2 regions of the Legionella sp. 227 genome follow, and region 2 is predicted to be linked to the other one. Evidence: riboswitches for the same ligand, from Rfam matches in the RefSeq annotation. Region 2 holds a riboswitch; the other holds the start of a gene.

Region 1 (4,430 bases), 830 kb from region 2:
CACAATGGAATACTAAGTCCCTGCAGTAGGGATACAGACATCTTTATTTACCCAGGCTATGAGTTTAAGATTTGTGATGGATTAATGACCAATTTTCACTTACCTGAATCGACTTTATTAATGCTGGTTTCCGCTTTTATTGGTCATAAACAAGCAATGATGCTTTATCAAGAAGCAATTGAAAAGAAGTACCGGTTCTTTAGTTATGGTGATACCAGTTTATTGCTGTAAATCAGATAACCGTTCACCAAAAGCTATATTTGGCACAGGTTGAAACGATCTCAATTAAAAAATGCTCATATTGATGTATGCTGCGCTTTTTTGAATCGAGCTCCTTCCAACCTGAACTCAAATCTGACTTTTTCCCTAAAGCACTCAAAATTTTGGTGAATGGATAATAAATCAGGAGATTAGAAATGTTGACTGCAGTACAGAATTTTATACCTGTTTTAACTTCAGAAGCAGGTGCGTGTCTTACAACAGCAAATTGGCACGAAGCAAAAGTAATGGCAGCATCTTATTCTCTAGAGAGCCTGTTGTATAAACCTGGCCAGGATGCGCTCAAAAAAATATCCGATATATCCCATTATCTCGTTTGGCCAGGTGTTATCGTGCTGAATGCAGCATCGCTTGTGGCGAATAAAGAGGGAATTTTTACGCTTAAATCACCTTATGATGGTTCTAGAATAAAATTTACTGTGGGAGAGTTGCTCCATCTTATTCAGCACTTAAAGCCCAATGCAGTCATTTTACCCCAAAACATCATGCAGGATTTTCCACAAATTTGGGATAATTGGAATGATGCAATTGTTCCATTTATGCATGTTAATGACTTAAAGAAACACGAAGTAATTAAGCCGCATGGAGTTTATTTTAATGTTTTGAATGAGGTGGATTGGGAACAATTAAATCGGTGGTCGCATGTACCGCGCTATATTATGGGTCGTTTTGACTCCGAATTAATATGGCGCTTGCGTGATCAAGGTATAGGATTTATTGAGACCGATGAACCTGCACAAGCAGCGATGCAAGGAAAGGTATACAGCCGTGCAGGGGATGTGGATTTAACGGATTCAAAAACACAAATGCAATTTGAACTCATTGATGCTGATTGCGCGTGTCCTACTTGTTCGCAACGATTTACGCGCGCTTATCTGCATCATTTATTGCAACATACTCCTTTATTATGTCAGCGATTTTTGATTCAGCATAATGTGTTTTATGTGCAGAATGATAAATAGATTTTTACCCTCACCCCAGCCCCTCTCCCGATAACGGGAGAAGGGATTTTTTTATATTTTGCCTCAAAAGATGCCTTCTCACCATGGGGAGAAGGTGCCCGTCAGCACGGATGAGGGTTGTTCTTATTATAATGTTTGACAGTTTTTTCCATAACAGCTAGCATTACCAACAATTGATGGCGCGGGGTGTCGTGATAAACGTCTGAGAAATACCCGTTGAACTTGATCTGGTTCATACCAGCGTAAGAACGCCTTAAAACTGAATTTCATTTGAGAACAGTTGAGCTTTTGAATGGCCTGTCATGGTGCATTTGCTCTTATTTGCGAGTGATTCCCAACAGTTCTAATGAAGGTTAACTTCTTCAATTTAGTCTTTACGCGATATCTTTAGCCATCCTTTATTTTATTAATTAATCTAAGGAGCTATGGCATGAACGCATTATCTACAAGAACAACTTTATTACTCAATTGGTATGCAAACCCATACCATACCCCAATTTTTGTTGCTCATTCATTGGGTTATTACCAACAAGAAGGCATAAAACTTGCAATTTTGGAGCCTAGTGATCCCAGTGATGTGACAGAAATTGTAGGTATGGGGCATGTTGATTTTGGCGTTAAAGCCATGATTCATACTTTAGCCGCTCGTGCAAAAGGTTATCCTGTCACATCAATTGGAACGCTATTGGATGAACCTCCTACTGGGCTTATCGCACTTAAGTCCAGTGGCATTACTTCATTTCAAGATATTGTTGGTAAACGGGTAGGGTATATTGGTGAGTTCGGCAAAATCATTATTGATAATTTGGCACAATTGGCTGGTATTGATTCTGCAAGCTATGAAACAGTCCGTATTGGCATGAATGTTACTGATGCAATTTGTCGTGACATTATTGATACTGGCATTGGTTTTATTAATTTCCAAAAAGTTGAATTGGAGCATCTGCGTGGTGAAACAGTATTTTTACGCCTGGATCAGCTAGCTGGTCTAGGTTGCTGCTGTTTTTGCTCCATTCAGTTTATTGTGCCAGAAAGGATGTTAAAAAATCCTGAAACCATTAAAGGTTTTCTCAAAGCCACACAACGTGGAGCAGCGTTTACTACCGAAAATCCAGATGAAGCTTATGAACTCTTATGTAAAACAAAGCCCCAGTTACGAACGCCCATGTATCATACGATTTTTATTCGTAGTTTACCCTTTTTCTCGCGCACGCTTTTGAATGTAGAACGTGATTGGAATAAGGTAGGACGTTTTGGCAAGCATTTAGGAGTGATTGATGATTCTTTCTCAGTGCATTCCTGTTATACAAATGAGCTGCTGCCCAAGATGCCTCATTCTGATTTAGAGCCTATCGCATGTTGTGTGGGTGAATAATTGTGGGTTAGGCCTTGGCCCAACTTTAGAAAATTTAAGCAGTTTGGTATTGATCTTATTGTTTATCGTTGGGACAAGGCTCAACCTACGGTAGGTTATTTTTGAGTGATTTTAATTAAATGAAAAATGTTGCTGTTGTTGGTGCTGGAATCATGGGGTGTTTGCTGGCTTTGCGGTTACACAATGATGGATGGCAGGTAACCCTATTTGAGGCAGAAAGCGCGTTCAATAATTGCAGCTACGCCGCTGCAGGTTTATTGGCACCTTGGTCTGAGCTTGATAAAGCGGAGCATGTAATTTTCAAGTTGGGAATGGAGTCCGTTGCTGGATTATGGAAGTCTATTTTGCATCAATTAACGGAACCTGTGTATTTTCGTCAAAAAGGTTCTCTTGTAGTGCACCACCCTCAAGACAAAGCAGAATGGCAGCAGTTCAGTACACGGATTGTCAATAAATTAAGTGACTCATGTTATCAAGTGCTCACTCAAGATTCTCTGGGGCAGCTTGAACCGGAGCTGAATCATTTCCAGGCAGGGTATTATTTCCCCAAAGAAGCGCAACTCGATAATCAGAGTTTATTGCTGGCACTCAAAAAACATCTTTGCCAGCAAGGAGTCGTTTGGCGGGACCAAACTTATGTTTCTTGCATCCATTCAGGCAAAGTAGAAACAGCAAAGGAGTCCTATTTATTTGATTTTGTTTTTGATTGCCGGGGTCTTGGAGCAAAAAACACGTTTACCAATTTACGTGGGCTTCGCGGGGAACTTATCTGGTTGCATGCACCTGAAGTTCAATTGCAAAGACCCATACGCTTTTTGCATCCAAGATACACTATTTATATTGCTCCTCGTCCTAATTCTTATTACCTTATCGGAGCCAGCGAATTGGAGACAGAAGACTCCAGTCCAATTTCAGTACGAACGACACTTGAACTATTAACAGCTGCTTACTATGTACATCGAGGTTTTGCTGAAGCACGAATCATTAAAACGGTGACGCACTGTCGTCCCACTTTAGTGCATCATCAGCCGCGTATAAAATATGCAAAGCAACTGATTGCGGTAAATGGACTTTATCGTCATGGATTTTTAATAGCCCCGGCATTGGTAGAGGAAATTTTACGTGGACTAAAGAGCAATAAAAAAGACATTTATTATCCTGAGCTCTGGGAGGCTTATTGATGATCATTTATATAAATGATGAACCACTAACTGTAGATGCATCCAGTACGCTACAGGCAATACTTGAACAGAAGAACGGTATTGCCGCACATGTGGCAATCGCAATTAATAATCAGTTTATCCCCAAATCGATGTTTGCGGAGACTACCTTATGCGAGGGAGACCGTATTGATCTCATCGTGCCGATGCAAGGAGGGTAATCATGTGGCATTTAGCAGATAAGCTTTTAACAAGTCGGTTGCTTTTGGGGACTGCGGGTTATCCATCACTTGAGGTAATGACCGATGCGGTACGGGCCTCGAAAGCGGAGGTAATTACCGTTTCTCTGAAACGACAAATGGCCAGTGGTACAGGTAGCGATTTATTTTGGCAAACCATTCAGTCTTTGAATTGTTGTTTACTGCCCAATACTGCTGGTTGTCGTGATGCACAAACTGCGATTACTACCGCCGAAATGGCGCGTGAACTTTTTAATACGTCATGGATTAAATTAGAAGTGATTGGTGATGAGTTTAGTTTGCAGCCGGATCCCTTTGAGTTATTGCGTGCAGCGAATGAATTAGTAAAACGAGGATTTGAGGTCTTTCCTTATTGTACTGATGACTTGGTTTTATGCCAACGTCTCATGGATTG
Region 2 (4,430 bases):
CAGAAAATTGCATTAAATGAGGACAAATTATGTCCGTACGTAGAAAGATTGGGGACTTTTAAGATCCCCAACCTTGAGGTGAAAAACTATTCTATGATTTTTTTGATGTTTTAGATGTTTACCAATTTACTCACTTTGCTTTCTGCCCGATGTGAATGACAATGATTAATAAATGCTAAGACGCCACTATCTGGGGCACAATCTTTAGGACTATGGTGCGACGTATCAGGAATATCTACAGAAGCACCCGCCTCTATAAGCATTTTAATCATTTCTCGGTCACCCCCTGCCACTGCCTTATGTAGCGCCGTTTGACCCAAGTTATCCTGAAGATCTAAAGCTGCCCCAGCGTTCACTAATGCGCGCGCGCAATCCAAATTTTTGCCGGAAACGGCCCAATGCAGAGCTGTGCGTTTATAAGTAGAATCTGTTTTATCTAAATCCGATTTCGACATTGATTTAATGAGAACCTTAAGTTCAAATAATCGCCCCCAAGTTGCCGCTCTTCTTAGCGCCTGATCGTGCACTGGACTACCTAATTCACCCGTTTTACGTAATGAAGCACAGACGTTAGCCAGTTGAACTGCATCTTGTGTCTTACGTGACTCACCCAAAAAAGTAAGCAGTTTTGGGGCGAGTTTTCCACTGGCTTGATCCATAATGGTTTGATTCGTGTCCACTAATCTGGAGCTTATAGAAGAGATTTCTAACAGCTCATGGGTACGCTCCATATCAACCCGGCTTAGTGGCTTCTTAGCAAAAAGCAGGCTTGATAATTCGATAATCATCTGCGGCATGGCACCAAATAAGGAAGTATCACTTGAAACAAGTGATTTCACAGCAATTAAATAAGCTGCAACAAATTCGGTATTGTTTGACATATCTTGATAATAGGTCAGCTTTTTATCCCTCATTGCTTCCAAAGTACTGGTAACACCCGTTGACAAAACCAAATCGCCTGATGAATTAGCAACGGTTTGGCGCATTACTACATTGGGTAAGCTTTGATGGTATTCGATTGCTGGCAGCGACTTGGAAGTAGGCAATGTCGTATCATGATCGTACGCATATTTGATATCCGATTTATTACTGCCAAAATCCCCGACAAGAACATATTTATCTTGACCACTCAACTTAATGTATTGTGCAATTAATTTATAATCTTTAGAAGAATCTACTGCGGCAAGATACATAAAACCATATTTACCTGTCGGAAGTGAGGCTTTCTCAGGATTACTTAATGCCGGTAAATCTTCTGCTTTAGTAATGGTAGGTAAGCCTAAACGGTCCTGGCCAATACCTGCACTGCCAATCAACATATCCTGATCACTAAATGATTCATAAAGCCCGGGTTGATTCATTTTGGCTTGCATACGGTATAAGGTTTGCATGAAGATATCTGCAAAGGCCTCCTGGTTTACATTCCCTACAAATATGAATTTACTGTCAGGAGAAAGAACTCGCTTCACAAGATTAGCTGCTGAATACTTGCAACGATTGGCATCGATAAAGGCTACCACTGTATTTTCAACGGCATCAAACTCTTCCAAGGAAGACAGTCCAACATCAGTCCCCTCTATTGATAAACGACCCTTAACTGTATTGCCGTACATACTTTTAAATCGAGGAACCCCATCAAGCGTACTGACTAAAACGACATCAATATCCTTAACTCCCTGTTTTTCGAGCTCGCGAACAACATCCTTGGCAATATTACCTGCGAAAGCAAAATCACCTTTTGCAGTTGGATTATGACAATTAGCGTGAATAACAATAACCTTACCCATAAAATGAATCCTCTGACTGACCAATTTATGAGCTATATTTTAAAACACCAACCTTAACAAAACCTTAGCATTTAGTATTTTTTATGTTTTGTTAGAGTGTTTTTATTTCACTTGTCATTAAAAACAACTAGATTGTAAGCTAATGAATTTTTCTGGATTAAATGAAGACAAAATGACGCGAGAGCAAGTAACATGTTCAAGTAATGAAGCATTGAGAGGATTTACTTTTCAGCTTTTACCCTTCATGGTAAAATATTGTTCGTACATTAGGGGTGCCCGTTGTGGCTGAGAGGATGAACCAACCCTTTGAACCTGATCTCATTCGTCTGAGCGGAGGAAAATGTGTCTATAGTTATGCTCTCAGGTATTATTGCTTTTATTACTTCTTTTATCGGCTTATTGCCGCAAATTATCAAATCCTTAAAAACACGATCAACTCATGATCTTTCCATGCTCATGTTGGTTAATTACTTCATATGTTCTCTAGCTTGGATTATTTATGGGAGCAGTACGGATTCATTTTTTGTGATCAGTTCTAATGCAGTAGGTTTGATTGTCAGTGTGCTGCTTATTCTTTTAAAAAGACATTATGATGCACGATGTAATTAATTTAACAGGCTATCGATCGATTCTATGCCTCAACGGAGAATTACCTGAGTCATCATTCTTCAAAACATTGAACATGCCCATTATCGCAGCAGATGGGGCGGCCAATAGTTTATTAGAGCGTGGAATTAGCCCGCACTTAATTACTGGGGATTTGGATTCTGTTCGACCATCTCTCTTAGAAAACCATCCTTTTCTTCATTCAGCCGATCAAAATTTTAGTGATTATCAAAAAGCGATGCACTATTTAAAAGAGAATGATTTATTACCTGCCATCATTGTAGGAATCAATGGCGGGCATTTGGATCATGTGTTGAATAACATAAATATTTTTATGGAAACAAATTGTCTTTTGTATGCGCCCCCCATACGCGGCTTTGTTTTAAATGAAAAATCAAGTATGGGGTGCTCATTACCCATGCATACAAAAATTTCATTAATCGGAATACCCACAGCAACTATTTCTTCAAAAGGGCTTCAATGGGAGCTCAATCATTCGCAACTTTATTTTCCAGGAAAAACTTCGTGTTTCAATCGAACACGACTATCTGACATTGTTTTGGAAATTCATCAAGGCTCGGTTTTGGTTTTGATATATGAGCAAATGATTGAGGATGCGGGGCTCATGTTCGCTAATCCATAAAGACAGACAATGATCCTGAAAAACCCGATTATCGGAGAATGGTAGGCAGCCCCTAATCGATTTCAATGGAGCAATGATCTCCTGTAGTCACTAAAGTCACAATACTGTCTTTTGCTAGCTTTTGGGAACCACATAAAATGTCTGGACCAAATGCTGAATTTTTTCGATAACCAAAGATATATACTTTATTTGCAGGTCCTTTGCCTGAATAGGACTTCCCGCGAGCCCCCGATTTTTTACCCTCCACAGTAAACCCCAAAGCAGCAGCTGTCTTCTCATCGGTTTTTACTTGAACACTGATCGTATCCTTGGCGATGGCTTGAATTGCAAAAGAAAATATAATGAACCCAATCCCATTTTTTATTAAATTTTTCATCATATAAACGCTCCTTGTTCTATGATTCTCTTAATATAACTTATTTAAGGCTTAAGGAATATAAATTCAACTAAATACTAAAAATTTTCTAATTCAAGCTTGTTTTTCGTTACTCTCTTAAGAATAAACCAGTGGAACGAGTCAGATAAATCAATTCCGTGTTTCATATCGGTCAACAAATGGAGACCTACGTGCTGCTCTTGAATTCCAAATCATATACACTATTATCAATATATAGCCAGGTGAATTCGTCTGCGAATAGAATGAGAGGTTTTCTACTCTAATTTTGATAGGAATGTATGGATATATGGTCCTTCCCAGAACCCTATATTTGAATTTTTGTAGCCTGTTCGTTTGATGCATTGATTTTAAGATATTGATTCAGAGCGCTCTAGCTCTTCAAAGAGACACATTGAGTCCAAAAAATAAGGGTTTGTGAATTATGTTGCTAAAATTTTTTAGAGGAAAATCTCCCAGCGCTAGTCATGCAGTAGAGCATGCTGCCATTTTTGGTGTTCATGAAGCACATAAACCCAATTTGTTCAAAGGTGCTCTTTCTGGTGAGCGTTGGCGTCATGAAAGCATGGGCAAAACTTTAAGTACAATAACTGATTATAAAAAATTAGAGGAATTAAAAAAGACAGCAACCGCAAATTTAACTTCTTGGGCGAAAAAAAGATCTGATCCGCCTCCTGAGGTTGAAGTCGTATACCAAGATTGGGGTGTTACAGCGATGGAGGCTACCCAAAAGTATGCAAAAATTTATTCCATATTAAATATGGCCAATTCCCTCTATCCTGGAGGAGGGTCATTGGAAGGCGGAAGTGCTCAAGAAGAAAACATGTGGCATCGAACCACTTGCGCGCTTTCATTAATGGATAAAATAGTCCGACATGATAAGGATTATGAGAATGCATTTCTTTATACTCCTGAAGGCATAGAATTAGTAGAAGGCCGAAGGAGAATGACCCATGAAGAACTCGAAATTTTAAAGCAACGCTGTAAAGAAGCCTATTCA

What was found. Region 2 has a riboswitch for thiamine pyrophosphate ahead of ACF8MK_RS03410 (SemiSWEET family sugar transporter). Riboswitches for the same ligand answer to the same signal wherever they lie in the genome.
Region 1: it holds a riboswitch for thiamine pyrophosphate, as region 2 does, so the genes downstream of both, ACF8MK_RS16720 (ABC transporter substrate-binding protein) here and ACF8MK_RS03410 (SemiSWEET family sugar transporter) in region 2, are expected to answer to the same signal.

What each region holds. Positions count from the first base shown of each region.
Region 1 covers NZ_CP171154.1:3,866,069-3,870,498, reverse strand. Annotated here, with positions in the region: gene queA (tRNA preQ1(34) S-adenosylmethionine ribosyltransferase-isomerase QueA) at 1-231, shown strand, start outside; gene ACF8MK_RS16725 (tRNA-guanine transglycosylase) at 417-1,241, shown strand; TPP riboswitch at 1,414-1,507, shown strand; gene ACF8MK_RS16720 (ABC transporter substrate-binding protein) at 1,672-2,616, shown strand; gene thiO (glycine oxidase ThiO) at 2,736-3,797, shown strand; gene thiS (sulfur carrier protein ThiS) at 3,797-3,997, shown strand; gene ACF8MK_RS16705 (thiazole synthase) at 4,000-4,430, shown strand, end outside.
Region 2 covers NZ_CP171154.1:787,022-791,451, forward strand. Annotated here, with positions in the region: gene ankY (Dot/Icm T4SS effector AnkY/LegA9) at 111-1,787, opposite strand; TPP riboswitch at 2,046-2,143, shown strand; gene ACF8MK_RS03410 (SemiSWEET family sugar transporter) at 2,130-2,396, shown strand; gene ACF8MK_RS03415 (thiamine diphosphokinase) at 2,380-3,036, shown strand; gene ACF8MK_RS03420 (hypothetical protein) at 3,089-3,415, opposite strand; gene ACF8MK_RS03425 (poly(ADP-ribose) glycohydrolase domain-containing protein) at 3,855-4,430, shown strand, end outside.